2 linked regions of the Pirellula sp. SH-Sr6A genome follow. The protein of the gene in region 2 binds, or shares a complex with, the protein of the main gene of each other region. Links are inferred from orthologs where the notes say so. Each region holds a gene or a part of one and is shown on either strand. Other genes may lie near its edges. The genes, in order: VN12_RS10730 and uvrB.

Evidence for each region.
Region 1: the proteins of uvrB (region 2) and VN12_RS10730 are in contact, whole or in part, in a crystal structure (PDB 7EGT), measured with the Thermus thermophilus proteins. The link is inferred for Pirellula sp. SH-Sr6A from one-to-one orthologs. Residues at the interface, in WP_096411307.1 of Thermus thermophilus: Glu23, Leu25, Arg26, Asp27, Gly28, Glu29, Arg30, Phe31, Arg55, Glu326, Asp327, Phe328, Glu379, Ser382, Gln383, His398, Gly400, Arg401; in WP_096412145.1 of Thermus thermophilus: His654, Arg656, Phe657, Gln666, Asp668, Glu669, Lys680, Arg681, Leu682, Ser683, Lys685, Tyr686, Ala687.

Annotation. Positions count from the first base shown.
Region 1 is NZ_CP011272.1:2,724,909-2,740,210, forward strand. What follows is about bases 8,357-11,409. They hold VN12_RS10730 (ATP-dependent helicase), read right to left. Parts: upstream 11,076-11,409; coding sequence 8,637-11,075; downstream 8,357-8,636. Other genes in these bases: VN12_RS10725 (sodium:solute symporter), read left to right, coding at 8,357-8,557; VN12_RS10735 (magnesium chelatase), read left to right, coding at 11,277-11,409. Outside these bases: VN12_RS10700 (hypothetical protein), read right to left, coding at 1-773; VN12_RS10705 (ABC transporter permease), read right to left, coding at 770-3,340; VN12_RS10710 (ABC transporter ATP-binding protein), read right to left, coding at 3,368-4,366; VN12_RS10715 (GntR family transcriptional regulator), read right to left, coding at 4,437-4,862; VN12_RS10720 (rhamnogalacturonan lyase), read left to right, coding at 5,119-7,005; more of VN12_RS10725, read left to right, coding at 7,115-8,356; more of VN12_RS10735, read left to right, coding at 11,410-12,692; carB (carbamoyl-phosphate synthase large subunit), read left to right, coding at 12,864-15,302. UniProt on the Escherichia coli protein: A helicase with DNA-dependent ATPase activity. Unwinds DNA duplexes with 3'-5' polarity. Translocates on single-stranded DNA with 3'-5' polarity. Initiates unwinding more efficiently from a nicked substrate than double-stranded DNA.
Region 2 is NZ_CP011272.1:5,714,799-5,729,954, reverse strand. Bases 7,242-10,148 are described here. They hold uvrB (excinuclease ABC subunit UvrB), read left to right. Parts: upstream 7,242-7,616; coding sequence 7,617-9,680; downstream 9,681-10,148. Other genes in these bases: VN12_RS22115 (DUF2200 domain-containing protein), read left to right, coding at 9,692-10,063; VN12_RS22125 (DUF1573 domain-containing protein), read left to right, coding at 7,242-7,465. Outside these bases: VN12_RS26275 (YecA family protein), read right to left, coding at 38-1,825; VN12_RS22140 (GNAT family N-acetyltransferase), read right to left, coding at 1,945-2,916; energy-dependent translational throttle protein EttA, read right to left, coding at 2,918-4,591; guaA (glutamine-hydrolyzing GMP synthase), read right to left, coding at 4,601-6,223; more of VN12_RS22125, read left to right, coding at 6,461-7,241; VN12_RS22110 (hypothetical protein), read left to right, coding at 10,357-11,349; VN12_RS22100 (hypothetical protein), read left to right, coding at 11,916-13,223; VN12_RS22095 (DUF2490 domain-containing protein), read right to left, coding at 13,292-13,993; VN12_RS22090 (DNA-directed RNA polymerase subunit alpha C-terminal domain-containing protein), read left to right, coding at 14,377-14,640; VN12_RS22085 (RNA polymerase sigma factor), read right to left, coding at 14,648-15,156. UniProt on the Escherichia coli protein: The UvrABC repair system catalyzes the recognition and processing of DNA lesions. A damage recognition complex composed of 2 UvrA and 2 UvrB subunits scans DNA for abnormalities.

The sequences.
Region 1 (15,302 bases), 3.0 Mb from region 2 along the record:
ATGCTGTTCTTCCATCGCTCCGGTGTGTAATGGGGTGATTTCAGATCGGAAAGAAGTTTCTCCAGATCCGCTTCGTTCCATTGATTGTGGGTTAATGAACGAAGGATGGACTCGGTGTACATACCTCTCAGCGCAGCAGTAATTAGTTCTGAGATTAGAAAACCCGGCGAATCGAAGACCTTGGAAATTCCTAGCATCGCATCCAAGTCCTCCATAGCCCGATGCGTATCCCCGGTGTAATAGGCGTATTCAAAATCGAGCATCAGCAGCCGAGAAATCGACCTCGCTTCCTGCAAATGAACCAAAAGTGTGTCCACTCCGTGAAACTCGATAGGAAAGTACACAGGCTTCGGAAACTTCAATGCCTCCAAGATTTGTGCTCGTACGGGCTTCATAAGAGAGAGGAATCCTGCCACGTTTTCGGCATCCCCCCACTCCGCGCCTGAACGAAGTTCGAAGGGCAATGGGTGGTCGCTTCCGAGGATGGGCAGATCTTGAGCGACGCTGGATATTTGCATCGCGGAGATGACGTCTAGCCAAGCTTGCGTTCCCTCTTTATGGGTGCCCGCCTGATACCAGGAATCGAGCGACGCGTCATCGTAGGGTTCACCCGTTTGTTGGTACGATGCAATCTTCTTCTGGAGATCGGAAGCGGCCCGCCACTCGTAGAGTCCCAGCGCAAGGGCAGCCATGAGCGCGACCGCGAGCGGAGTTGCAGCGATACCGACCCAAATCTTCCACGACAGGAATCCACTTCGTTGCTTACGTCTCATGGCAATGTCTCCTGTAGATCTTTTGCAAAGGCCTCGGCGGTGTTTTCCCAATCGCCAAACCAAAGGGAGCCAACCGATCCTCGCGAGATGGGAATCGGCTCGTAATAGGAAAGGTCGGGAGTATGTCCCGTTTTCCAGAATTCCTGGTACGCTTGAAATTCGGAGTTGGCAGGGGAACGGTTCCCTGACTTCAGGAATCGATAGAGTCTCTCCACCGCCAGTCCGACCCGTCTCTTGCGCACCAGTTCTGCTGACAGCAGAGCTGTTGTCTGAATCTGTGGTATTTCAATCCCACCCACTTCGGTAAAGTCATTGACCCTCCACCCAAGTGAATCTCGCCACCCATGTGAATCTCGTCGTGAACGGACTCGATTCGCCATGGCTTGATCCCAAGACACCGCCAATGCCTTCAGTCGAGCCTCTTGCCGGCCTGCTTTATCTCCAAGTTCCCGCAGTACCGATTCGAGCAAGGCCTTGTCGAGCAGTGAGCGATTCGCGGGATCCGCGATCTCGCGAACCATGGCGCGCTCCACTTGATCAGCCAGTTCCTGACTCACGAGTTCCGTTTGTTCCCGGTGGCTCGTGGCGATATGCAAGAGGAGCGTCATCACCTGTTGGTAGCGTTCGGTTTCCACCCCGATTCGGTCTTCCGGCGGGTTGTCAGCCAACACACGCGAAGTGCGTCTCAATGTCGCGATCCAGCTCTGGATATAGTAGTACGGAATCTGAGGGCGAAAGCTGGGAGTCGAATAGAGATCTAACAAGCTCTCCACGTGCGAATCGATTCGCTTGTCCCAATCGATAGGGTCAGGTTTGCTCGGTGGCTGAACCAGTGCGACCTCGGAACCTTCTCCTTCCAAGACATCTCCTCCCAATCCCGCTCCTCCCATTTCTGGCATGGACTCCGGTGTGGGCGATCGTCCAAGAGAGTTCCATTGGATCGTACTATTGGCGCGGATCACAGGCGTTCGCCGTGCGAGTTCCGTAAGCTCTCGAGACGCCTCGTTGGAGATAGAGGGGTACGTCAACACCGTGGTCATAAACGGAATGGCAGGAATAACACACGCCAACAAACCAAAGCCCGCGTGCTGCAGATAGGTGCGCGTGGTGTAACGGGCATCCATCCACGGTCGCATCATCGCACGACTGGCAAAGAACAGGATCAGCACGGAAGGGATCAGCCATAGATATCCTGTTCCTAATGTGCTGAACGCGAAAGCCAAGGCGGCCATGGTCCCCACTCCTACCGCAGGGGCGACGCACATATTCAAAAGCGAGCTACGAAAGATCTGCGATACCCACTGCGTCGCGCTGTAAATCGCGAACATCCCCCCCAGAAAAACAAACATGGGAAAAGGAGCCAGACCTCGTGAACTGCGCCCGTTCGGCCCGGTTAATAGAAACCATGCCAGCAACAAGGAACCAAACCCGACGATCACAATGCACAGAGGAAAGAATTGCCGCGTCCACCAAATCACTCCCGGTGCAACGCCTCGGTCAGCCAGAAACTGAATCCGTTTGTTGCTCCCATCGCTGCCGAAGGTCGAGGCCCCCAACCACGTGAAGACGATAAAGTTCGGTACAACTAGTATCCCAGCCAATCCACCATCCTTCTCCCACGCCAGAATAAATGCGGAGAAAAAGGATAGGACGATGAACACAATACTCACCCAGAGCATTCGGTTCTGCCAACCGATCTGCCAAAGCAAGCTCGGAGCGACAGGGAGCGGACGCCACTCGTCCGTGATCGTTTGCATCCGAATTCGAGAGGGTGCGTGATAGGTGAATTGCCCGAACCATCTGTTCGGCGCCGAAACAAAAGAGTTCCGGCCCCAAACTCTTCCGAGCAGGATCAGGACGATAGCGGATCCCAGATAAACCAAACCAGCGCCTAGGGGTGACTGCATCCAGACTTCGCCAGTACGTGAGGTAACCACCATCGCGATGACGAAAACAGGTAGAATTGCGAAGGGAATCATCATCACCAGAGCGACCCAGGCCGTTTTGAAAATCCATCCGCTCACCATGCTCGCAACCAAGAGGAAGAGTGAATTTACAAAGTACTTTATTCCCAGGTTTCCGATGCTTTCATAGAGCCCGGTATGGATTCGATTGTCGAAAATATCGGGGCTGGCAATCGCTGCACTGAGAAGACAACCTATCCAACAAAGGATCAACCCCACCAAGCCGCTAACGAACTTTGTCATCACAATGCGCGGCGCCGAGATGGGCAACGAACTAAGCCAGGAAAGAGTGCGAAGCTCCTTTTCTTGCCCGATCAACATCGCACCGGCACCTACAGCAAACAGTGAAGGCATCAGCACCAAAGCCGCTTGATGGAGCGCTGTATTCGACAATCCTGGATTGAGCGCTGCGTGAATTGCTCCGATCAGCTGGAGCATTGCACCAACAGCTATCAAGGCCCATAGGAGAGGCAATATCTGACGAAACTCCTTCCAAAACAGTCGCCACGGCATGGAAGACCATGTTTGAGGACTCCATCGTGTCGCGGTTGGTTGATTGCTCGAACGAATCGTCGTGGCATCAGCACCCGAATAGGTATTCATGATTGACCTCGTTGTTTTGGGTGATGGTTACGAAGCGTGGCGGTCGGATTGTTCCGAATCGACGTCCGAGATCGATTCCGCAATGGCGTTAACAGGGCTAGTCTGTGTTAACGCATTCGCAGAACGCTTCGCCCCTTCGGACCCTCGCGTGCACGCTACGAAGACTTCTTCAAGGGTCGCAGGGCGCGCGCGAATTCCGGCGACTCCCGGCCAGCCTGCAACCGCTTGGTGCAACGTGTCGCTCCACCCCCGGACAACCCATCGGATCTGACGCCCGGTCTTCTGCTCGCTTAAGACTTCCGCAGGCTCGGAAAGAAGCGGAAGGGTTGTAAGAGGATCATGGATCGAAAGCGTCACTTCACTGACACTCTCGCGAAGGGAGGCCAGATTGCTGACCAAGCGAACTTTTCCTTGATGCAAGATCGCGATGTAATCCGCCACCCGCTCCACTTCGCTGATCTGGTGGCTGGATAGAAGAACCGTTTTGCCGCTCGCAGCTCGCTCGACCATGCTCTCCATGAATTCGCGTCGTACGAGAGGATCCAAGCCCGAGGTAGGCTCGTCCAAGATGAGCAACTCGGGGTCATGGGCAACCGCGAGGGATAACGCCACCTTCGCGCGCTGCCCTTTGCTCAAATGTTTGATTTTGCGATCCGATGGGAGTTCGTAACGGACGATCGATTCCCGAAAACGATCGAGAAACCCCGCGGGGTAAAACGACGAGGCGAACCAGCCAATCTCATCGATGCGCATCCAATCGTACAAAGCAGGTGCGTCGGAGACATAGCCGACGCGGCGGCGAATCTCCAACGCATCCTTCACCGGATTGAGACCAAGGATCGTACAGCGTCCGCTGCTGGGAATCTGATAACCGGTGAGAATCCGAATGAAGGTCGTTTTTCCCGCTCCGTTCTCACCCAGCAATGCAAAGACGGAGCCATGCGGGACGTTCAAATCGACGCCTCGCAGCGCATCGCACCCCCGGAAGTGCATCTCCAAACCTTCGGCAACAATACAGTCGGTCATCGTCCTGTTCCTCATCTGAGAGTGATGGGCCATTGAATAGATGTGTTTAGAAAAGCCACACCCCGAAGGGCTAGGAGGCCGTCTCGCTCGCCGATAAGGAAGCGATGGTTTGAACCGTAGGCACCAGCTGCTTAAGCTGCTTCCGGACGATCTCTTCGATCTCAACTCCGGACAGCCCACCGTGCAACGCTTCAGTCAGTACCGCCCGAAGCCGGTCCGCGATGATCGTCTTGCGATCGCTGCGACAAATCTTCGGGGCTCCTTGGCAAACGACCAATCCACGCCCCCGGAGCGACTCGAGAATTCCCTCACTTTGAAGCTGCTGGTAGGCTCTGGCAATCGTGTTGGGATTGAGAGCCAACTCCACACTCAAACTTCGCACGCTGGGCAGAAGCTGGCCAGGACGAAGCGATTCTTCGGCGACAGCGAATTTGACCTGCCGCACAATCTGCTCATAGATCGCCACGCCATTGTTGGCATCGATCGAGAAAAACATCATTCGACTCCTGCGTAAAATGCAGCACTAGTGAACTAGCTCAATAGTACACCAGTTCAATTAGCCGAGTCAAGCAATTTGCAAAAAGTTTTTGACGGACTTCGTTCCAGCCCGATTAACTCCCTATATGCAGGGCGATGTTGCCAGATACCGCTTGAGAAATGCCATGCAGGTCGCTGGTGTACAATCGGGTATCCTCAAGACGCGGGTATCCTCAAGACGATTGATGCACGGTTTCTAAACCAGGGACTTGAACATGTTCCAAAGAAAATACAGCGCAGCGGGCGCCGTCGTTGTCGCGGCGCTCTGTGTGGGGCTTACCACGCCGCGTTGCACCTGGGGCCAATCTCCACAACCTCGGCAACAGGAATCGTTAGACCGTGGCTTCGTCGCATTCTTCGATTCCGATTCCAGCGCTGTGGTGAGTTGGAGGCTGCTGTCAAGCGAATCGATGGAATCCAAGTTCTTTTTGTTCCGCACGGTCGACGATCGAGAGCCCGAGTTGGTGGAGGGACACGATCCTCTGGGTCCGACTTGGTTTCGTGATTCGAACTGGAACACGACCGACGCGGTGACTTATTCTTTGCGAGCATCCGCCGATGCTTCATCCCCTCCGCTCGCGTCTACCAAACTTAGTCGCGCGAACCAATCGATCGGCTACATTGCGATACCCTTGCAGCCTCCAGAGGGCTACCACGCCAATGACACCTCAGTAGGCGATTTGGATGGCGATGGTCAGTACGAATGGGTCGTGCACATGGTGGGTCAAGGACGCGATAACTCGCAGGGTGGGTTTACAACCGAACCGATCTTGCATGCTTACAAGCTGGACGGAACGCTCCTATGGGCCATCCATCTCGGCAAGAACATTCGTGAGGGTGCACACTACACGGCGTTCTTGGTCTACGATTTGGATGGCGATGGTCGCGCCGAAGTTGTTTGCAAGACAGCCGATGGAACACGCGACGGAAAAGGAAATGTGTTAGGCGATGCGACGGCCGACCATCGGACTCAAGAAGGAAGGCAAGCGGGAACGATTCTTGCCGGTCCCGAGTTTCTTACGGTTTTTGATGGCCAAACGGGAGCGGCGTTGGCGTCTCACGACTACATTCCCGCGCGTGGAAATGTGCGTGCATGGGGAGACGACTACGGCAATCGATCCGAAAGATACTTGGCCGGTATCGCCTATTTGGACGGCGAACGGCCGAGCATCGTGATGTGCCGCGGCTATTACACTCGATCGGTGCTAGCGGCCTGGGATTATCGCGACGGGAATCTCCAGTCGAGATGGGTGTTCGATTCCGACGATGGGACTCCGGGGAATGAAGCCTATCGCGGACAAGGGAACCATAGCCTTTCGGTCGCTGACATCGATCAAGATGGCAAGGATGAGATCATTTACGGGGCTTGTGCGATCGATGACGATGGCAGGGGGCTGTATTCGACTGGCTTCGGCCACGGAGATGCCTTGCATGTCACCGATATCGACCCTGCTCGTCCAGGGTTGGAAGTGTGGAGCATTCACGAGAACGAGAAGGGAGACGCTGCGCGCCCCGGCGTAACTCTCTTTTCTGCGAAGGATGGAGCCGTGATCTTCCGCGATGCAATAGGGCGAGACGTCGGGAGAGGCATGGCCGCTGACATCGATCCTCGGCATCCAGGCGTCGAAGTCTGGGGCGGCTTGAGGAACGCCTTCAGTAGCAGCGGCAAGAACATCGGCGCAGCCCCTCGTTCTACCAATTTCGGAATTTGGTGGGATGGCGATTTGTTGCGTGAGCTGCTCAACGGTGTGGATATAGCGAAATGGGATTATCGCGAGGCGCGCGAGGTACCCTTGTTCTCGGGGCGCGAAATGGGGCTGATTGCCAACAATGGATCCAAAGCCAACCCCTGCTTGTCCGCCGACATTCTGGGAGACTGGCGTGAGGAATTGGTAGCCCGCACGTCTGACAGTCGGGAGTTGCGGATTTACAGTACCCCCCATCCCACCACGATCCGCCTCCCCACGTTGATGCACGATTCCCAGTATCGATTGAGCGTGGTTTGGCAAAATGCAGGGTACAATCAACCTCCCCACCCGAGCTTCTTCTTGGGGGCCGGGATGTCCACGGAGAGGTTTCGGGATTCGAAAACATCCGAATAATCCCAAGCGCAAGCGATCGAATTACGGGGGTGAGAATGGGCGCTGCGTGCTCGATCCGGCATAATGCCCCGGTTGCCACTATGCAGCTTCGATCCTTTTGAGTTCATCCATGAGTCCAACTTTACTGCTCGTTGTCGTCTTCGGGTACTTTGGCGTCCTTCTGGCGATTGCTTGGTATACCGCGCGCGGAGCGGGGGAACACGCCTTCTACAGCGGCGAACGCAAAAGCCTTTGGTGGGTCGTCGCCTTTGGGATGGTCGGGACATCCCTCAGCGGGGTCACGTTTGTCAGCGTGCCAGGTAGCGTTGCCAAAGAAAGCTGGAACTACCTGCAGATGATTCTCGGATTCGTCGTCGGCTATTGGATTATCGCGGGAGTTCTTTTACCGCTGTATTACCGATTGGAACTGACGAGCATTTATGGCTATCTCCGAGAGCGATTGGGGAACGTTAGTTATCGGACTGGGAGCGCTATATTCATCCTGAGTCGACTGCTGGGAGCGACGGTCCGCATCTATGTCGTGCTCAATGTGATCCATGTTTTCGTGCTCGAGTCGATGGGGGTCCCTTTCATGGTGACCGCCTTCGCCGTCTTGCTCATGATATTCCTGTATACGCTGCAGGGAGGGGTCAAGACGATTGTCTGGACCGACACACTACAAACACTGTTCATGCTCGGTGCGCTGGTGGGGACCATTCTGTACATCCTGTACGATCCCCAGATGAGCGACTGGTCCACGCGTCTTCGCGAGAGCGGAATGGCGACAATTTTTAATTGGGACTACAAGGACCGTTTGTTCTTTTTCAAACAAGTCATCAGTGGGATCTTTGTGACCATCGTGATGACAGGCCTCGATCAAGAGATGATGCAAAAGAACTTGAGTGTCCGCACTCTCTCCGATGCCCAAAAGAACATGCGCGTCTTCAGTATTGTTCTGGTCATCACCAATTTGCTGTTCTTGTTTCTGGGTGCTTTGCTGTATCTCAAGGCTGAACAGATGGGGATCAAACTCCCCGCGAAAAGCGATGACCTGTATCCTACTTTAGCGCTGCAGTATTTCCCTGCTTGGTTAGGGCTGGTGTTCATCATCGGATTGATCAGTGCGCTCTTTCCGAGCGCCGACGGGGCGTTGACCGCGCTGACCGCGAGTACCTGCATTGATTTGATTGGCATCCGAGAGCGTGGATGGAGCAACGAGAAGCAGAGCCGGGTACGCAAATGGGTTCATGCTTCAATCGCAGTCCTCTTCTTTGGATTGGTGATGTGGTTTTATTCCCAGCAGAACGACTCCATCATCACGCTCCTTTATCGTCTCGCTGCGATCACGTATGGCCCATTGCTGGGACTATTCGCGTTCGGACTCTTTACCAAGAGGATGGTATACGAACCGCTTGTTCCAGTGGTCTGCATTGTCGCTGCGGTATGTGCGTATTTGCTGAGCGTCTATAGCAAGACATTATTTGGGGGTTACGAGATTGGGTTTGAAACGCTCCCGATCAACGGTCTCTTCACCTTCCTCGGCCTTTTGGCGATCAGTCGCCGGCCATCGTGATGTCCAGCACGAGTGAGTCGCAACAATCGATTCGGGCCAACCAAAGGGATGAATGGATTTTCCAATTGGCAAGCGTCGACTAGGGTTCAATGAGCTGCAGCGGAGACTTGCTGAGTTGGAAGCTTCGCAGTTCCCCGTTTTCAAACGAGACGCGAGCCATGCGACGGGCGCCATGGCCATCTACCGACGCGACTTGCCCGATTCCATATTCCGGATGTCGAACGATAGAGCCTTGTTCGAACAACCCCACTTCGACCCCTTCTTTGGTCGTAATGGTTTGAAAATGGGAGCCGGATTTTAAGTTTGGTAGCCCCAGTTTTCCCCGCAGCTTTTGCAACACGGCGTTTCCTGTTTCGGACGGTTCCGGACTGGGTTCTTCCATGGGAGCGGCATCTGGGACAAATTCGCTTCCACCATCGTCTTGATTCCACTCATCGCAAGAGAGGAGCACTGTTTTCTTCCCCATCGGCTTCGACGGTTTCTTTGTTGGTTTTTCAGAGGGCTCGAATTCATCGATCCAAGGGTCTTCTTCGGAGCGTTGATCGATCTCGTCCATGAAGGAAATATTGAAGGCGTCGACATCGGTGCGATCGATCATTTCGAGTTCCGCTCGAGGCAACTCCATGGCAAACTGGCTAGCGGACCCGACGCGCGCGTTGCTGAATCCCCGCTGTTTGGCCATGCTGAGCTGCAACCAACGTTTGGCCCGTGTGATTCCGACGAAAAGCAACCGTCGCTCTTCTTCTAATTGAGAGGGATCATCCATGGCGCGGATGTGAGGCAGGATCCCATGTTCGACCGCGATGACGAAGACATTTTCAAACTCTAGCCCCTTTGCCGCATGGAGGGTCATCAAGGTGACTTTGTTGTCCGAGTCCTCGAGACCATCCGCATCGGCGATCAACGTGACTTGTTCTAGAAATCGTTCCATCGTATTGCCATCCTCCGATTCGCTATCCGCTTGTGCGGCATCCGCCCGGAGTTCATTGATGTTACCGATGATACTCTCGTCGGGGGTCTCGGATTTGCGAGCCGTGAGGTATTGAATGTAGTCCGTTTCCTGGAGCATGCAGTCGATCACCGCGACCAGCGGCCCCGACGACAGGTGCACCATTTTGTCATAAGTCTTCAGGAATTTATCCGCTCCCGATGCGGCCTTCTTGCTGAGTACCCCCCGTTCAATGGTCGCGCGCAAGGCGACCAACATGGGGATCTCCCGTTGACGAGCGAGATCTCGCACTTTCTCGAGCGACTTATCCCCAAGCCCGCGCGTCGGGACATTGACAACCCGATCGAACGCAACATCGTCGGTCGGATTATGGACCAAGCGTAGATAGGCGAGTATGTCTTTGATTTCTTCACGATGGTAGAAACGGAAGCCACCAATGAGTTGGTAATTCAATTTGCATCGCAAGAGTGCTTGCTCCATGAGCCGCGACTGCGCGTTGGTTCGGTAGAGGACCGCGAAGTCTTTGGCTTTTGCGCCGTTCTCCAAAATTTCCATCGCAATATGCCGCGCGATATCGTCCGCCTCCTCGCGATCGCTGCGATAGGTACAAAAACGAACCGATGCACCCGATTCGCAAGTCGGCTTCAGCACTTTCGCTTTGCGCCGCGTGTTGCATGAGATCAAGCTATCTGCGACAGAGAGGATTTGGGGGGTGCTGCGGTAGTTGTGTTCCAATCGGACGGTACTCGACTGAGGATAATCCTTCTCGAAGCTCAAGATGTTCGAGATATCCGCTCCGCGCCAACTGTAAATCGATTGGTCTGGATCACCGGTGACATTCAGATTCGGGTGATCGATCGAGAGACCGCGAACGATCAAGTACTGAGCAAGGTTGGTGTCTTGGTATTCATCCACCAGGATGTAGCGATGTTTTGCGTCCAAGTCCGATCGGAGGTCGGGGTTGGAGCGAAGGATGTTGGCCGTGTGCATCAACAAATCGTCGAAGTCGACGGCGTTGAATTGGCGAAGGAGTTTTTGGTAGATGGGGTAGACTTTACTGATGATACGATCGTGGTCTCCGCGCACGGTTCCTTCGAAGATCTCAGGGGAGATCGCTTTGTTTTTCAATGCGCCGATGCGTCGCCCGATGTCCCCTTGGTTCAAGTGCGTGAGAGACACGTTCGCTTGTTCGATCGCTTTCTTGAGAGCATTTTTTGAGTCGTCGGTGTCGAAGATGGTAAAGTTCGGCGCGATGCCAACCATTTCGCCAAAGCGCCGTAGAAATCGCGCGCAGTAGCCGTGGAATGTTCCCATCCAGACCGGGCAATCATCGACCATACGGTCGAGGCGCGCTTTCATCTCGCGCGCCGCTTTGTTGGTGAAGGTCAATGCGAGGATTGAGTAGGGCGAGACACCTTGATCGAGCATGTATGCAATGCGATGCGTGACGACGCGTGTTTTGCCGCTCCCGGGGCCGGCCAGGGTCAAAAGCGGTCCTTCGATGTGCGTCACCGCCTGCCGTTGCGGTTCGTTCAGCGAGTCGATGATTTGGGAGGTCGTGAGGGCCATAAAGTTGCAATCCCTTACTCAATCTTGAGACGCGTCGGATGGATGGTGCCGGGACGCGTTCGACTGAAAAGCATCGCATCCGACTGCGAGACATTATCCGGCATTCCATCCAGGCGAGCCAGCCTTCTTGTCCGTGCGCTATAATCAGAGCGGTGGAAAATGATCTCAACCTGATACGCGACTCCTTCAACTGCGATTGCTATGGAAATCACATCTCTCCCGAAAAATCTTGCTGAGCTCCGCGCGAGCGGTTGGAAGAGCCGTAGCGTCAAGGAGGAGATACGCAGCAATTTTTTAATCATGCTTTCTTCCGGTGAACCTCTTTATCCTGGGATTGTCGGGTACGACGACACGGTGGTTCCGGAGCTCAACATCGCCTTGCTCGCAGGGCACGATTTGCTCTTTTTAGGGGAGAAAGGGCAGGCCAAGAGCCGGCTGATGCGAACCCTCGTGCGGTTTCTCGACGAATTCATTCCTTATATCGATTTGCCCAATTTGCCGCTTCACGAGGATCCCTACCATCCCATCACGGCGGCAGGGAAACGGGCCATAGAAACCTTGTCCGAGCACGAAGTTCCCATTGGTTGGTGGCATCGATCGGATCGGTACGTGGAGCGTTTGGCTCCTGGGACCAAGTTCGCGGATGTAATCGGCGAGATCGATCCTTCGAAATTGACCGGCGGGGTAAGCATGAGTTCGGAGGATGCGTTGTACTTTGGATTGATTCCGAGAATGCATCGCGGAATTTTCGCCATGAATGAGTTGCCGGAGCTCGACGATTTGGTCCAGGTCGGGTTGTTCAACATCCTCGAAGAGCGAGACGTTCAAATCCGAGGTTACCCGATTCGATTCGATCTCGATATTTTCATCCTTTTTTCTGCCAACCCCAGTACCTACAACCGGAGCGGAAAGGTGATTCCCCAGTTGAAGGATCGGATTGGGTCGATCATCCAGACCCACTATCCTGCCGAGCGGGAGCAGGGGATCGAGATCTTGAAGCAGGAGGCGGGGATCCCGCTCGATGGCGATTACCCCGTCCAAGTCCCCTATTTCATGATGGAGATCATCGAGGAAATCACGACACAGGCACGGAAATCGAAGTATGTCGATCAAGCTTCCGGGGTCTCGGCTCGTTTCTCGTTGGCGAATTACCGAACGATGATTGCATCCGCACGGCACCGAGCGGTGTTGCTCGGGGAAGCGCTCGCCGTCCCCCGCATCAGTGATTTGGGGCACCTTTACACCTCCGCTCTAGGGAAACTCGAAGTCGATTTGATGGGTTCCCATCAGATGAGCGAACGCAAGATTTTGGATGCTCTCATCGCCAGCGCCATCCGGACAGTGTTCGAGCAATACGTCGACCAACACGGCATGGAACCGATCGCCGAGATTTTCAATAAGGGGGTTCGCATCGAGGTGGGAGATCTACTACCCAGCGAACATTACGCGGAGCGGCTTAAGCATGTCCCACCCGTGTGGGAAGCCGCCTTTGAGGTAAATGCCTCCTCACACCCTGCCATACGGGCATCCTGTATCGAATTCGTCTTGGCCGGACTGTACAGCTTGGATCGCATCAGCCGGGCGAGCAAGCATGGCAAAGTGAGTTACGAAGTTTGAGAGCCGTCTTTAGGCTACCAAAGAACCGGGAGGCATGCTAAGTTCTGTGGGATTTTGGTCACCGCAGAACTTCGGACCGTTGGCAGAGTAGAACCGCGACAAAATGCTGGAGTTTTCTAGGCAGGTGGCCTCTTTTGAGCCATTTCCCCTTGAAAATTTTCAGGTTTTGCTGTGCCGAAACGGACTGACATCAAGAAAATCCTTCTCATCGGTTCCGGCCCTATCGTCATCGGGCAGGCGTGCGAATTCGATTACTCTGGCACACAGGCTTGCAAAGCCTTGCGCGAAGAGGGGTTCGAAGTCGTCCTCGTGAACAGCAATCCCGCCACGATCATGACCGATCCGGCGACGGCGGAGCGGACCTATATCGAGCCGTTGACTTGGGAAATCGTCGAAAAAGTCATCGAACGAGAGCGTCCCGACGCCATTCTCCCGACATTGGGAGGTCAAACGGCATTGAATATCGCCATGGATTTGGCCCGCGAGGGAGTACTCGAGAAGAACAACTGCGAAATGATCGGGGCCAACCCTGAGGTCATTCACAAGGCCGAGGCCCGCGATGCATTCAAATTGGCGATGGAAAAGATCGGCCAAGAAGTCTGCAAAGGTTCCGTGGTTCATTCGCTCGATGAAGCCCGCAAAGTGCTTCAAGAAGTGGGTCTCCCCTGCGTGGTACGCCCCAGTTTTACCATGGGGGGAAGCGGGTCGGCGATCGCTTACAACCGTGACGACTTCGAAGGCCTCGTCCAAAACGGCTTGACCCTTTCACCGATCACCGAAGTTCTCATCGAAGAGTCGATCATCGGTTGGAAAGAATATGAAATGGAAGTCATGCGCGATGTCGACGACAACGTTGTCATCATTTGTTCCATCGAGAACTTCGATCCCATGGGGGTCCACACCGGCGATTCGATCACCGTCGCGCCGGCTCAGACGTTGACCGATAAAGAGTACCAGCGGATGCGCGATGCCAGTCTCGCCATCATCCGCGAGATCGGCGTGGAGACAGGAGGGTCCAATATTCAGTTCGCCATCCATCCCACGAATGGGAGGATGATTGTCATTGAGATGAATCCTCGCGTCAGCCGTTCCAGCGCCCTGGCCAGCAAGGCAACGGGGTTCCCCATCGCGAAGATTGCAGCCAAGCTGGCTGTCGGCTTCCGATTGTGGGAGCTTCAAAACGACATCACCCGTAAGACGCAAGCTTGCTTCGAACCGACCATCGATTATGTCGTGACCAAGATACCTCGCTTTGCTTTTGAAAAGTTCCCCGAGGCCGACTCCACCCTGACCACGCAAATGAAGAGCGTTGGCGAGACGATGGCGATCGGGCGCACGTTCAAAGAGTCCTTCCAAAAAGCATTGCGAGGGCTCGAAGTGGGAGCGTTCGGATTTGGATCCGACAGCAAAGACCTTTGGTATACCGATCGACGACCAGACGACGAAGAGATCAATAACAAGCTTTCGAAACCCAATGCCGACCGCGTTTGGTATCTACGCTATGCCTTGCTCAGCGGAATGTCGATCGATGAAATCCATAACATCACCGCGATCGATAGATGGTTCTTGGACCAGCTCTCGGAGATTGTGGAGATGGAGAAGTATCTCCGTACGCTAGGGAGCGCCGGGGCCGTGGACCGCCCCACGCTAAGGCAGGCGAAACAAATGGGATTCTCCGATCGACAGCTTGCCCATATTCTCGGCAGCGACGAGATGGAGATTCGAGATTGGAGAAAATCGCAGGGGATCGTCGCCACCTTCAAATCGGTCGACACCTGTGCTGCGGAATTCGAGGCATACACCCCTTATTATTACAGCTCGTACGAAGAAGAAAACGAGGCACCGTCCAAGGGGGACAAGAAGCGCGTGATGATTCTCGGCGGTGGCCCCAATCGGATTGGTCAAGGGATCGAGTTCGATTACTGCTGCTGCCATGCCAGCTACGCCCTTCGCGAGTTGGGAATCGAGTCGATCATGGTCAACAGCAATCCCGAGACCGTGAGCACCGATTACGACACCAGCGATTTGCTCTTCTTTGAGCCTCTAACAACCGAAGATGTGCTCAACATCTATGACACGGTTCAACCCGACGGTGTCATCGTGCAGTTCGGTGGACAGACTCCGTTGAATTTAGCCAGGGCGCTCGCCGATGCAGGGGTTCCCATCGTGGGTACCAGTGTCGAGACTATCGAAGACGCAGAGGATCGCGAGAAGTTTCAAGCGTTGCTGCATGAGCTCAAACTCAAGCAGCCAGCGAACGGCATTGCGCGCACGATGCTGCAGGCGCGTTCAGAGGTTCAGAAGATCGGCTTCCCATGCTTGGTCCGCCCCAGCTTCGTGCTCGGTGGTCGTGCTATGGAGATTTGCTACGACTACTCGCAATTCGATCGATTCATTGCCGAAGCGTTTGTCGTTGCCCAGGGACAACCGGTCTTGATCGACCGATTCCTCGAGGATGCAACCGAGGTCGACGTGGACGCCGTCTCGGATGGCGAAGACGTCGTCATCATGGGAGTCATGGAGCACATCGAGGAGGCGGGTGTTCACTCCGGAGATTCCGCGTGCGTGATCCCACCCTTCTCGCTGAGCAAAGCGGTACTCGACGAAATC
Region 2 (15,156 bases):
ACCCTTTGAGACTTACCCAAGAATCGAGACGCAACGACTACTTTCTCATGCAACATTTTTTGAACTTCTTCCCACTTCCGCACGGACACGATGAGTTGCGTGACGTCCTTTCTTCATTCCGAATCGTTCCTGTCACGGAGAAGCTTGGTGGAGTCGCCTCCAATCCAGAGGGTCTCTGGCCAGTCTCATGTGAAATTGGCGGATCAGATGGTTTTTCAAGAATCGCGGCGATGTCAAACATCCCCCCGAACGAAACGATTTCCAGGATGCTTTGCCGAATCTGAAAGTAATCCTCAAAGATTTCCTTTGCAATTCGGACGTCGGTCATCATATGTCGCAAGTCGTCCTTGGCGATCATCCATTCCACGTCCACCTCTTCGAATGCTTCTTCGAGAAGCAAAGCATGTTCAGTAGGCGACAGACGGGTGAGGTTCTCGGCAAACGGAGCGACCAACGAAGGGGTCTGCGTCAGCGCCTTGCGCAGTCCCTTGGCCAAGGCCTCGATGGCGACTTCGCGATCTAACGTATTGCGAAAACAAGCGTTGGAGTAATAGCCCACCATATCGCGGCGATTTGCATCGCGTCGGTCAGGGTCCCAAATCCATTGCTCAATGATTCCGACGTCCTGGATCGGTGATTGGGCAATGCATTTCACGACCAAACCGAACTGTTGTCCAACAATTTGTTCCAAGCGAGAATCGGGCAAATCCAGGAATGCGTGCAGTACCTCTTGTGGCAATGGCATGCTATTGCTGACGAGGAGAACCAATCCCAGATACACGCTCCTTCCGCACTCCAAATCAGAGTCCAGGTGGGTTTGAGATAGTTCATGGCTTATCAGATCAATAATCGCTTGATAGGCGACTGGGAATTCACGATCCAGTGTGTCGACGGCTTCTCGGGGGTAACTACTTCGTGACGCTGTTCGGAGTTTTTCGACGAAGGTACGCGCTTCGGATTCGCTTATTTTCGAATTCGAACTGCTGCGTGGGTTGGGAAGGTACGTTGCATTGACGGGATCGAAGTCGTAGCTGATAAAGTCATAATACCAATTCTGCAACTCCTCGGCGCAATCCTCCCAAGAACTCTCTTTAGACAAAACCCCATATAGCACGTCCTCGTTATCCCAGAACGCTAGGTTAATGTACGACTCATCAATCTGTTGCCGAGCAAAACTGGAGCGAACGATTGAATCGACCTCTTCCGATCGTCGTTCAGGCATATCGAATAATTCAGATACCACAAACGCAGACACAGTGTCATCTTTCTTGCCGGCCCGCTTCTTCAGTTGCTCCACCAGGAAAGGGACGGCTTCGGTTCGATCCAACCAGCCCATTGCATTGGCGATGGTCACCGCCCGCAAAAGCGGTTGACAGTTTAGTTCCTCAAGATCAGGTTCGCTCATGAGACGGTCGATCCACACAAACACTTCATATGCGCTTCGGCGATGGAAGAAATTGGCGATCAGGCGCGACATCGCTTCCCCGAAGAGATCACCGATCACTTCATCCAGTCTCTTGAGAGAAGCCCTGATCAATGTTTCGATCAGAGGTTGGTCTTCTTTGATGACGATCGGGGGAAGCAAAGCAAAAGCGAAGAATGCCGTGTTGGATAAGCCGCCTATGGGACTTTCGTTCTCTTGGAGCGCGTCACGAATCGATGCAACTACGGAATCATGAATCGCACTGCCACGCGATTGCAATTCCCGCAAAATCGCAACTGGCAATACTTGCGATGGGAAGCGTCCAACATTTCTCAACAGCGTTTCGGTGTCGAATTCGCTACCAGTATTCGAGACATTCGATTCAGTGCTACGCTTAGACATGTCTGTTTGCTCCATACCAGGAAAAGAGTGTTCCGTACGTTTATCCCATTGGTTGGCAATGGCATTCTAACAGGGGCGGTCGCGCGTCACCCAACCGAAGCGCGGCGCAAAGTCGGTACTCAACAATCGGCTCGATCCAAAGAGGCGAACCAAGCTTCAGCCGTTCCGATATCTTCGAAGCCGAATCGTTCGTACAGTTTCAACGCCGGCGCGTTCCGAGTGTCCGCCGCCAGCAGGATTCTGCCAACTCCATGAAGGCGACACCAATCCAATAGAAATGTCATTACGGCGTATGACAAGCCCTTGCCCCGTTCCTCGGGGACGATTCCCAGGTAGAGCAACTCGGCAAGTTTCGGAGAGTGTCGGCAAACTAGCAAACAACCGACGTATTCCTTACCCCGACCGATTAGCCACCAGTCGCGGAACGATTCCCCCCGCAGCCCCGTTCTACTGTACCCCTCGAGCGTGGCGTAGGTGCTCCGAACACCATTGAGTTCCGGTACATCCAAAGTCCCGTCATAAGTTTGATCGACGACGCGTACGAACTCAGCATCGAGTTCTTTCCGCCACGGCACAAACGTCAGCGGAATGGCTGTCGTGGATTGGAATGGGTTCGAAGTAACGGGTTCGCTAGGAGCCTTCGAGAAATCCAGCGCGCACTGCTTCAATACGGCGATAGGCCGGAATCCAGCGCTCTCAAAGCATCTCCTTCTCCAAGCATCAAACTCGACATCGAACTCTGCGGGAAAGGTCACCGCTTGCGTCAATTCAACCTCGCCCCGAACCGAATCTACGAGGGACCGCAACAAGAACGCCGACTCGATTAACTCTTCCTGGGAACGCAGACTCGATGCAGGGGCGACTCCACCAACCATGGCAAGCTTTCCTGGGTAAACCAGGAGATAAGCGACGCACCCGCGGGCGTTGGTCATTACACGAATCGAATCCAGCGCTGCGTATCTCGACGCATGGTCGACCAATTGACTCAGGTAGCCTTCCCGAGAGTCAGCGGACTGGAAGGTGAGGCATCGCTCGACATCGTCCAGCCATTCCCAACGCGGTGCATCCCTTTGGAGCGGAGTCTCCGCCATTTTAAGTCGCGAGCTTTTTATATCGGAAACGGCGAGGTTCGTCGTCGTGAATCCCCAATCGCTCTTTTCGTTGCTGTTCGTAGGTTTGGAAGTTTCCTTCGCACCAGTGAACATAGCCATCCCCTTCAAACGCGAGGATGTGCGTCGCGATTCGGTCGAGGAACCAACGATCGTGCGTGATAACCACCACGCAACCGACGAAGTTCATGATCGCTTCCTCGAGGGCTCGTAGTGTATCGACGTCCAAGTCATTGGTGGGTTCGTCCAATAACAAGACGTTGCACCCGCGACGCAATAATTTTGCGAGGTGCACACGGTTACGCTCTCCACCGGAGAGAACGCCGACTTTCTTCTCTTGGTCGGTACCCTTGAAATTAAACTTCGAAACGTAGGCTCTCGAGTTGAACTTCTTGCCACCCATTTCCAACCAATCCAGTCCCCCCGAGATCTCTTGGTAAACGGTATTGTTGTCATTGAGAGTGTCGCGGGATTGATCGACATAACCGAATTCGACCGTGTCACCAATTCGCAGATCGCCCGCATCAGGCTTTTCTTGCCCTGTCATCATGCGGAAGAGCGTCGTCTTTCCGGCACCGTTTGGTCCAATAACTCCGACGATTCCCCCAGCGGGGAGTCGGAAACTCAAATCCTCGACGAGGACGCGGTCATTGTACGCCTTGGTGATATGCTCGGCATTGACGACCACTTCTCCCAAGTGCTTTCCTGGCGGAATTTGAATTTCCAACTCGTCGGGTCGTTCCTCGAATTGTTGAGCAGCCAAGGACTCGTACGCGTTGATCCGAGCTTTGTTCTTTGCCTGCCGCGCCCGCGGTGACATGCGGATCCACTCCAACTCTTTCTCCAACGTCTTTTGTCGAGCCGCAGCCGATTTTTGCTCGATGGCTAATCGCTTCTGCTTTTGCTCCAGCCAGGACGTGTAGTTCCCCTCGAACGGGTAGCCCGATCCTCGGTCTAATTCCAAGATCCATTGGGCAACGTTGTCGAGGAAGTAACGATCGTGCGTCACGGCGACAACCGTGCCGGGGTAGTGCGCCAGATGCTGTTCGAGCCAGTTGACTGCTTCGGCGTCCAAGTGGTTTGTCGGCTCGTCGAGGAGGAGCAAATCGGGTTGCTGGATCAACAACTTACAAAGGGCAACACGACGTCGCTCCCCACCGGAGAGCTTGGTCACGTCCGCATCTCCAGGGGGTAGATTCATCACGGCCATGGACTGCTCCACTTGCCGATCCAGTTCCCAAAGGTTTTGGGCATCGATAATGTCTTGCAGTTTGGCCATCTCGTCGCAGAGCTTTTCCATCTGCTTGTCATCGGTGACCTCACCGAGAAGATTAGAGATTTCGTTGAAACGATCCAAGACCTTTCGGCGAGGGGCGACCGCTTCCTCGACATTTCCCTGCACATCTTTGTTGGGATTCAATTGCGGTTCTTGGGGGAGATATCCCGCAACGAACCCATTGCTCAGGCGAGCCACACCATCAAAGGTCTTGTCTTCCCCCGCCATGATGCGAAGCAACGTACTCTTTCCCGAGCCGTTGGATCCTAGTACGCCGATCTTCGCCCCGGGATAAAACGCCAACCAGATATCCTTGAGGACTTCCTTTTGTCCGTGGCGCTTGGTGAGGCTTTCGATTTGATAAATAAACTGACGGTTCATTGAACTTCCTTATTCCCATTCAATCGTCGCAGGTGGCTTGCTGCTAATGTCGTAGCAAACGCGATTCACTCCGCGGACTTCGTTAATGATTCGTGTCGAGATCTTTGCGAGCAAGTCATAGGGTAGGTGACTCCAGTCGGCCGTCATAAAGTCGTCGGTGTTCACACAGCGAACCGCGACTGCTCGTTCGTACGTTCGCGCGTCACCCATCACGCCCACGCTCTGCGATTCCAGCAAGACCACGAAGGCCTGGGAGGTTTGACGATACAAGTTGGCGTTCTTGATTTCCGAAACGACGATTTCATCGGCTTCTCGCAAGATATCCAGTTTGTCTTTGGTGACTTCTCCTAGACATCGCACAGCCAGACCCGGTCCTGGGAACGGATGCCTCCATACTAGATGCTCGGGCAATCCTAATTCGACACCCAGTTTCCGGACCTCATCTTTGAAGAGATCGCGAAGGGGTTCGATCAGTTCAAAACCCAACTGTTCAGGCAATCCGCCCACATTGTGGTGTAGCTTGATCGTAGCGGCAGGGCCGTCGAGGGCTGCACCGCTTTCGATAACATCGGGATAGAGAGTCCCTTGCGCAAGGTACTTTGCACCGTTGATTTTCTCTGCTTCCGCTTTGAAACAATCGATGAAGGCATGGCCGATGCGTCGCCTTTTCTCCTGGGGATCTTTGATTCCAGCCAAGTCACCCAGGAACCGGTCACTGGCATTCACCACTCGCAAATCGGCTTGGAAGTGATTCGTGAATTCCGAGATCACCGCTCCTTGCTCGTCTTTCCGGAGCAAACCGTTGTCGATAAGGATGCACGTCAACTGAGGACCGATCGCTTTGTACAGCAGGGCTGCGGTCACCGACGAATCTACCCCTCCAGAAAGTCCGCAGATGACTCGGTCGCTGCCGACCACATCGCGGATGTGCTCGATGGAACGATTGGCAAAGTCGCTGAGATGCCAGCGCCCTTCGCAATGGGCAATGTTGTACAAGAAGTTATGGATGAGCGTGCTACCGAGCGAAGTATGAGATACCTCGGGGTGAAACTGCAGACCATAGATGGGCAGGGTTTTATGGCGAACCGCCGCGTGAGGGCAAGTCGGCGTGGACGCGAGCGTTTCGAAGTCGTTGGCCAAATCGCGGACTTGGTCGCCGTGGCTCATCCAGACATCGATTTCATGTGGGAAACCTGCGAACAGTTTCTCCATCGATTTGACTTGGAGGCGGGCTCGCCCAAACTCTCTACGATTGCAAGGTTCGACGCGCCCTCCCAGGGCTTGGGAGGCGAGCTGCATTCCGTAGCAGATTCCGAGAACGGGAATGCCCAGATGAAAAATATTGGGGTCGCATTTCGGAGCATTCGCTTCGTAGACGCTCGAAGGCCCTCCCGAGAAAACGATCGCAGCAGGCTTGCGTGCCCGGATGGTCTCGGCACTGATGTCGTGGCGAACGATTTCGCAGTATACGTTTTGCTCCCGAATACGCCGGGCGATGAGCTGGGCGTATTGCGAGCCAAAGTCCAGCACGAGAACACGTTCGCTCAGCAGATCCGGAGCCGTGTTGGTATTGCTAGCTGTTGTGGTAGAGGGAGATTCCGATGTCGATCGATTCGCAGTCGAGTTGTTCATGAGATCCATCGAAGGTGTCCGACCGAGGGCCGGAATCTAGAGCAAACCGGTCTCTTCGCCGGAGAAAACGCGAAATTATAGCAATCCCCTGGAGGGTGGCTACCTCGTTTCCTTTCGAATGGACCGGAGGGTTTGGGTAGTCTTTGCCGGTAAATCTTTCCAAAGAAATCGAGTTTGCGGGGGTCGATTGCCGATGACTCCTCAGGTTGTACGTCTACTCAAAGGGAGTTCCGCCGCATGGTTTTTCAGCAAGTTGTCCATCGCTTTCTCGCCGCGTGGATCGTCGCGATTGCTTTCGTCCCCTTCGCATCGGGTGCCGATTGGGCTCAAAAGCTATTTAAGGAGACGAAGCACGACTTTGGCACTGTCAGCCGTAACGCCAAGACCGAGTATGCGTTCGTCCTCGAAAACTGCTTCGAGGAAGACGTTCATATCGCTTCGGTTAGGAGCAGCTGCGGTTGCACCAAACCGATCATTACCAAGAACACGCTGAAGGCCTGGGAAAAGGGAGAAATCCTCGCCCAATTCAACACGAAGTCCTTCTTAGGCGCCAAATCGGCGGCCATCACCGTGGTCATCGATCGCCCTTACTACGCGGAAGTGACTCTGTTGGTATCCGGAAAAATCCGGTCCGACATCGTCGTGGAACCGGGCGAGATCTCCTTCGGGGACGTGGATGTCGGCGCAACCAAAACCGTCGACCTCAAGATCTCCTACGCAGGACGCAGGGACTGGGCCATTCAAGATGTACGGGGTGATACCAGCCATCTGGAAGTTCGATTGGACCCAGCAACCCGCCAAGGAAACATGACCGACTATCGAATGCGGATCACCTTGAAGGACACTGCTCCGGCCGGCGATTTCATGGAAGGGATCACCGTCGTCACCAACGATTCGAACGAGGGAATGTTCACTCTCCCGGTCAATGCTCGCGTGGTCCCACCGGTTACCATCACGCCGAAACTCGTCTCGGTAGGGGACGTCAAAAGCGGACAGCAAGTCCAGCAGAAGCTGATGGTTCGAGCCAAGAAACCTTTCACGATCGTCTCGGTCGAATGCCCGGACCCCCGATTTAGCTTCTCGATTCCACCTGGAGAAAAGCCACTTCACTTGATCCCAATGACCTTCACAGGGGAATTGGTAGGAGACGAGCGATCGATCAAGCAAGAGATTGTGGTGAAGACATCCCTTGGGGAACAAATCACTTTGGAAACCACCGTCGCGGGCCGTATGGTCGACTAGCAAGGCCGCCAGCCCGAGCGAGCCAGTCCGAGCGGGCCAGTCAAGAATATTGCCGCCGTACTCTTGGGTGCGGCGGTTGCCACCCCGTCGAATCCACCGACAATAGCAGTCTGTCGGCGTGCTCTTTCTTACCTCTGTTCGATGCTTCGAAATGACTGCTCCAAAAACCGCCCCACTTTTCGATTTGGATTGCTCTTATCAACCTGCAGGAGACCAACCCCAAGCCATCGAAGCCTTGGTGCAAGGGCTGAACGAAGGACGAAAGCATCAAGTCTTGATGGGGGTGACCGGATCGGGCAAAACGTTCACGATGGCCAATGTGATCCAACGGGTCCAGCGGCCGACGTTGGTGCTCAGCCACAACAAGACCCTCGCGGCACAACTCTATGCGGAGTTCAAAGAATTCTTTCCGCGCAATGCCGTCCACTACTTCGTCAGCTATTACGACTATTATCAGCCCGAAGCCTACATACCTCAACGCGATATCTACATCGAAAAGGATGCGTCGATCAATGAAGAGATCGATCGACTGCGATTGGCTGCGACCAGCGCCCTGGTCAGTCGGCGCGACTGCATCATCGTCGCGAGCGTTTCTTGCATCTACGGCCTCGGTTCTCCTGAAGACTACCGTCGCATGGTGGTCGCGATCCGTTGCAACGAATCCATCCACCGCGAGACGCTCCTGCTCCGGCTGATCGACATCCAATACGAGCGCAACGACATCGCATTCGAACGAGGCAAGTTTCGCGTGCGCGGCGACACGATGGAGCTTTGGCCCGCGTACGAAGAGTTCGCCTATCGCTTTGAATTCTGGGGAGACGAAGTCGAGCAGATTTCGATCATCAATCCATTGACCGGCGAAGTCGTTTCGCGATTGACCGAGGTCTATATCTTCCCTGCGAAACACTTCGTGACATCTGAGGATCGAATTCAAAAGGCGATTCACGTCATCCGCAAAGAACTGGAGGAGCAACTAGCGAAGTTCAATGCCGCAGGCAAAATTCTCGAAGCGCAACGACTGTCGGCGCGAACCAAGTTCGATATTGAAATGCTGGGTCACACAGGACATTGTCCCGGCATCGAAAATTATTCACGTCCTCTCTCGGGGAAACAGCCTGGAGCGACTCCCGACACACTATATGAGTTCTTTGACAAGGACTTTTTGCTCCTCGTCGACGAGTCGCACGTGACGATTCCGCAAGTGAGAGCCATGTACGCGGGTGACAAAAGTCGAAAAACAACCCTCGTCGAGCACGGCTTTCGGCTCCCCTGCGCGCTGGATAATCGCCCCCTCAAGTTCGAAGAATGGGAGGCGAAGATCAATCAAGTCATCTTTGTTTCCGCCACGCCGGCCGAGTACGAACTGGACCAAACCGGAGGCGAAGTGGTCGAGCAGGTGATTCGGCCCACGGGATTGCTTGATCCCGTTATCGAAGTGGTCCCAGCTCGTGGGCAAGTCATGCATCTGCTCGAGCAAATACGAGAGCGGATCCAGATGGGAGATCGCACGCTCGTCACGGCTTTGACGAAGCGACTAGCAGAGGACCTTGCGACCTTCTTTGTGGAGAACGATTTGAAGTGCCGGTGGCTCCACAGTGAGTTGGACGCATTCGAACGCGTGGAGTTGCTGCGAGAACTTCGAGACGGTCGCTGCGATGTGTTGGTGGGGGTGAACTTGCTCCGAGAAGGCCTCGACTTGCCCGAAGTCAGCTTGGTAGCCATCCTCGATGCCGACAAAGAGGGATTTCTACGAAGCGAAACGTCCCTGATTCAAACCATCGGTCGCGCAGCTCGCAATGCGAACTCCAAGGTCATCCTCTATGCCGACACCATGACCGAGTCGATGCGCACAGCGATCGACGAGACAGGGCGGCGACGCAAAGTGCAGGAGGAGTACAACCAAGAACACGGGATCACGCCGGAAACGGTTCGCAAGCAAGTTACCGCTTCGATCCATCAGGCGGCCGAGAATCGCAAGAGGGCTCGAGAAATCGTGCGTCGCGATCCGCAGGCCGAGAAGATCACCGAGGCCTACTTGAAAACACTGGAGGAGGAGATGTTGGCCGCTGCAGAAAATCTCGAGTTCGAGCGAGCCGCCGCCCTACGCGACAAGATCTTGCGGATGCGAGACCGAATCGGTGAACCCATCGAGTCCGAGGACGACGACCAACGGGTGGTGGGAACGCGACAGAGAAAGCGATCCAAACGAAGGTAAACCTCAGGAGCATGATGATGAATCACGACGAACGAATCGCGACGATGATCTTTGGAAAAGTGTACCCGCTCTATCTCGCCAAAGTGGAAAAAAAGGGGCGCACCAAAGACGAGCTCAATGAAGTCATTCGATGGCTAACCGGTTTGACCGAAGAGCAGGTTCAAACTCATATCGCTAACGGATCGACCTTCGCCGACTTCTTTGAATCTGCGAATCTGCATCCGAACGCTAGTCTCATCACGGGAGTGATCTGCGGCTATCGAGTGGAAGAGATTTCAAATCCACTCACGCAGAAAGTGCGTTATCTCGACAAGCTCGTCGATGAGCTTGCCAAGGGTCGCAAGATGGAAAAGATTCTGCGGTCAGACGCCCCGAACACTTAAGTGTCGTTCGCTCTCTGCTCATGCGCGATGCAAAGCTCGTTTGAAGAAAAAGTTCAATCCCGTTCCGATCGTGAGCAACCGCTCGCAAACGAATTTCCATACAATGCGACGAGCGTATCGAAACGAAGAGGTTGATGCCCTGGATACACCGATGCAAATCGCAATCGGATGGTGCTAAGTCATTAAGATTTGACTTCGTTGGAGCCCCCATCGTTATTCATTTTGGACGACACTCCTTTCAGGACGGTGCAGCCAAGGCTCGGTAAAGGGTTCATTGTGATAAAAGGTGACCAATGTTAGCATCATCGAAGTACAGCCTTTTGCTTCTTCTGACTTTCTGGGTAGCGGGTCGTGCAGAAGCACAAAGTACTACCCTAACGGCGAAGCAAATTAGGACCGCCATGCAGTCGGAAAGGAATAAGATTACAGACGGCATTCTTACTGCGGTGGGCTCTTATTCACAGGCCGAGGGGAGAGGGCCGGTCAGAAAGACGGATATTCGTTGGTCGTACGAATTTGATTTTCCCAATGGCAAGTTTCTTTTCGATCGGTCAGAAACATGCTTCGCCACAAGCGACACTCGCTCCGGTGAACGTGATGAATTGCGAATCTTTTTCTGCGAAGATCCAGTCACTAGATATACCTATCACGATTTTATAATCCCAACGGCTGCATTGTTCATACATCCGCGAATCGCTCCGGAAAAAGAGCTTTCGTCCCACTTCAAGAGATTCGACATTCGAGGCGTCGGTTTTTGTAATTCCTCCAACATCTATAGCAGGTCCCACGATGGAGATGAATTCTTTTTCGAGCCGCTGGGGGTCAATGTTATGGACGACATTCGGGTCGACGAAGAGAGCGGAGACATTTTGAAGCTCTCGTATAAGAGAGATGTACCGCAGAGAGCCAACCTTCCCAAAATACCAATGGACATGAAGCTATGGGTCGACAAAAGCCGAGGATTCACTCCGATTCGAGTAACCTCAGTCAGAGGGGGTGAAATCGAATTGGATTGTCGAACTGACTGGAAGCAAATAGGTGGCGTATGGGTACCGTCAAAACTATCGGGAACCTTTCGCAGTCGGTTCTTACCCGAAGGGAAAGAACCCAAGGAGGAAAACATCGAATATCGAACCGAAGACTTCCAACTTGAAATCAAATGGGTTTTGCTGAACGGACCATCGGAACTGATCATGTACGATTTCAAAGAGTTCGACTTACCGAATGGAACAGCAGTTTACAAGGACGGAAAGTCCATCTACTTCTACTTGAACCAGCCCAAGTAGTAGCCCTTCGCGACGTTCGGACGCGGCGGAGCAGTCACGATGTTCCATGAGATCTCCCCAGGGGCAACGTCGCATCGTGGAGTTGGATTTGCTTGGCTCCCGACTTCTGGCTAGAATCCGTCTTGCTCAGGGCAATACTACTTTGCTACTGAGACAGCCCGCGACGTGAACGCGTCGTTGGGATTGACACTTTCTGGACCGCAAAAAGTGTCAAAATGTGGAATGGCAGGACTCGGATTTTGCCAGCGACACACAAAACCCAATAAAAACATGGGTCGGATGGGTGGCAGAGCGGTTTAATGCACCGGTCTTGAAAACCGGAGTAGTCGTAAGGCTACCGTGGGTTCGAATCCCTCCCCATCCGCTTTTTTGTGCTAGGCTTAGTCGGGTGGCTGGCTTATCGAGGTGGGAACGCATTCCACCCTAAGCTAGAATCTTGAAAACATCGTTTGGTTCGTTGGCTCACGGTGGCGCTCAGTTTCAGCATCGCAGGTTGGATTGTTGGGAACGTTCTAGCAGTGCTTCCGCTATAGAAACAAACGCAGGCAACTTGGATGACGGAATCGATGAGCAATAACTGTCCCCACCCCCACCCTCACTCCCACTCCCACCCGCGCGCGCGACTCGTGTCCTTTCGTTTTGGCTTGGCGGTCCTCGTTCTTGCGCTGGGCTTGGGACGAAACTCGAACGCTCAGTTTGTCTCGGGGGATCTTGAGAAGGAACCGTTTCGCTATTCCGATACCGAAGCGAACAATCGAGTCTCCAAACTGATTGCAGCGATGGAGAAAGGGGACGTTGCTCTCGAGCAGGATGGCGAGCGAGGGTATCTGCGATCGCTGTTGAAGCATCTTGAGATCCCCGAGAGTTCGCAAGTGCTCGTGTTTTCGAAAACGAGCCTGCAGGTTCAGCATATTTCCCCTCGTAATCCTCGCGCCATCTATTTCAACGACGACACCTATGTCGGCTCGGTTCCCGGCAGCTCCCTTGTCGAAATATCCACCAACGACCCAAAGCTAGGAGCCACCTTCTATTCATTTCGGATGGGCTTTCGACTTCCTCGAATTCGTCAAGAGACCTATCAGTGTTTGGGGTGTCACGCGACGAGTATGACCAAAGGAGTGCCCGGCCATGCGGTCCGCAGTGGGTACCCCAACTATGACGGCGATTACGATGTGAAGCGAGAGGCTTTCGTTACCGATGAAACGAGCGAATTCTCCAGGCGCTGGGGAGGATGGTACGTGACAGGCCTTCACGGGTCCATGCAACACATGGGGAACGGCTATTTGCAAGGCGGGATGCTCGATACGACTCGGTTCGCGAATCTTTCGTCGCTCGATAAGCTGTTCGATGTTAGCAAGTACCTGACGCCCCACAGCGACATCCACGCGTTGATGGTCCTTGAACATCAAACACAAACTCACAATACAATCACCCTAGCGGATTTCCGTGTTCGGACGTTGGAGCATGAGGATGCGAACCAAGATCCAGCGGAGCGTTCGGTGCAATTGGGCATGATTGCGAAGGAAGTCGTGGATCGTCTTCTTTTCTGCAAGGAGTTCGCGTTGACCTCCAACGTGTCCGGCACAAGTGGCTTCGCTCAAGACTTCTTGAAGCGCGGCCCCAAGGATTCGAAAGGGCGTTCATTGCGGGAATTCGATATGCTATCGCGGATGTTCAAGTACCCCCTCAGTTATTTGATCTACTCCGATGCTTTCGACGCGATGTCCCCCTCGCTTCGCGATGCCATCGGCGGGCAGTTGAACGCGATTCTCCAGGGAGACAATCAAGATGAAGAGTACCGCCATCTGACCCCTGAGCTACGTCAGCAAATACGGGAAATCGTTCAAGAGACCAAACCGGATCTCCTTCGCTAAGCGACAACGACCACGTTTTCCTTCGGCGGATGCGTTGCATTTCCATTGCGAGAAACGGTGGCGATTGATCAGTAAAAGAGGTTGAAAGACAGGATGTGATTCATCCGATCCTCGGCCCCTTGCCGGTTGAGGAATAGGTTTAAATATCCGATCTCTGTGCGAACTCGGGAGTCGGGTGATCGTTTGAACCCAACCCCGAGGAAGGCTCGGTTCTGGTCAAATCCTCCTTTGGCACCCCAGTCGGTGTCGTTGAATTGCATGAAGGCTTCGTCCCATCCGATCAAGGACCATTGAGGTGCTCGTGTGAGGGTTCGTTGTATTCGATGCATTTGACGCCACCTATGCCCGACGTCGTCCCCCGTTTCGACCCATCGTTGCTCGAGTCGGCTTCGGTGTAGGAGCTTCCAATCGCCGACTCCAGGGGATGCGGTCCATTGCTGCCAAGAACGATGCTCATCGAAATCCTGGCCGAGGACTGGCGAAGTCCGTATCCAAGCGTATCCCGCCCATACCGTTTGGTTTTCCACTACGTCATATCCGACCCCTGGACGCAGAATGCTCTGCTGGAAGCCGTCCGTATCGTCTGCCAATCGAAGCTGACTGTCGAACCACCATCGGAAAGGCGACTCCGTCTCCATCGGGCGGATCTTCCCACTTCCGAAAGCCGCGAACCACATTCCCGTGTCATCCAAGGTCTGCGCTAAACACCGTCCAGACCCCAGGATCGTGAGGATCAGACCGATCGAAGTTAGCACGAGATGTCGAAGCATACTTTCCTCGGCTGGGTAGGGAGAATGAAAGGGGCAAACGGTGCTTTTGGTTTCGTCAGTATCGCTGCGTAAGGCCAGACCGTAACGCGAAGTTCGGTTGCTCCGGTTCGGGAGGATGTCTGGATATTCCGAGAGAAGGAGCATGGAAAACAAATCCTGCCCGCGACCCAAACGCTAGCATTCGCCACATGTTCATACGGGAGCTCAGTGGGAGTCATGCATGGATATTTTCGTACACAACGGGTGCAAAAAAGAAGTGGGTTGGTATATTGGGTCCACACACTACTTCGGTGCAACGATTGTCAATGCGTTGCGATCGATAGCGAATGATTTGCATCTTTTCAAATGGACAAGAATGTCCCCATCACGGAGGAGTGATTCGAATGACTCGGGTACCGATTAGCCAGGCCGAAGAACAAGCCCGCCTTCTCAAGGAGCGACTGGACCTCAGCACAGCGGAGATAGGGCTTCAGGTTCGCACGACAAATTGCTTGGAAGAGAAAGGGATCTTCACCGTGCGGGATCTACTCAACAGCACTCCGGAGACTCTGCTGAGCATAGCGAATTTTGGTGAGAAGACGTTGGAAGAGGTTTATCAGTCTCTAGAGCGGCTCGGTTACCATCGAACTTGGCGAAAGCCTCGGTAGCGATTCCTCAAGCTTTGGGGTTCCACTCCGGGAACTTTTCTAATTGGGCTTTGAGGGCGAATCGAGCGCGGTTGAGTCTTGAGCGAACCGTGCCGATGGAAATGTCGAGGACTTCGGCGATTTCTTCGTACGCCATGTCTTCCATTTCGCGGAGGACCAGAATGGCGCGATGGTCTTCGGTCAGCAGGGCCAGAGCATTGTGCACTAGTTTGGCGTCTTCGAAGCGAGTCATTCGGTTATCGGGGGCATCCAATTCCGATTCAGGCTCGTGGCCGACGTTCTCCCGTGCTTCGTCGAGCGAAACCAGGTTCCTCGCCTTGCGTCGGCGGGCCAGTGCGAAATTGAACGCGATACGGTACAGCCACGTGAAGAATCGGCTGTTTCGTTGGAAAGTATCCAGCTTGAGGTATGCCTGGATGAAGGCTTCTTGAACCACATCCTCGGCTTCTTCGGCCCCGCCGACGACGCTGATCATCGCGGTAAAAAGCCTGTCCTGGTAGCGAAAAACCAGAATTT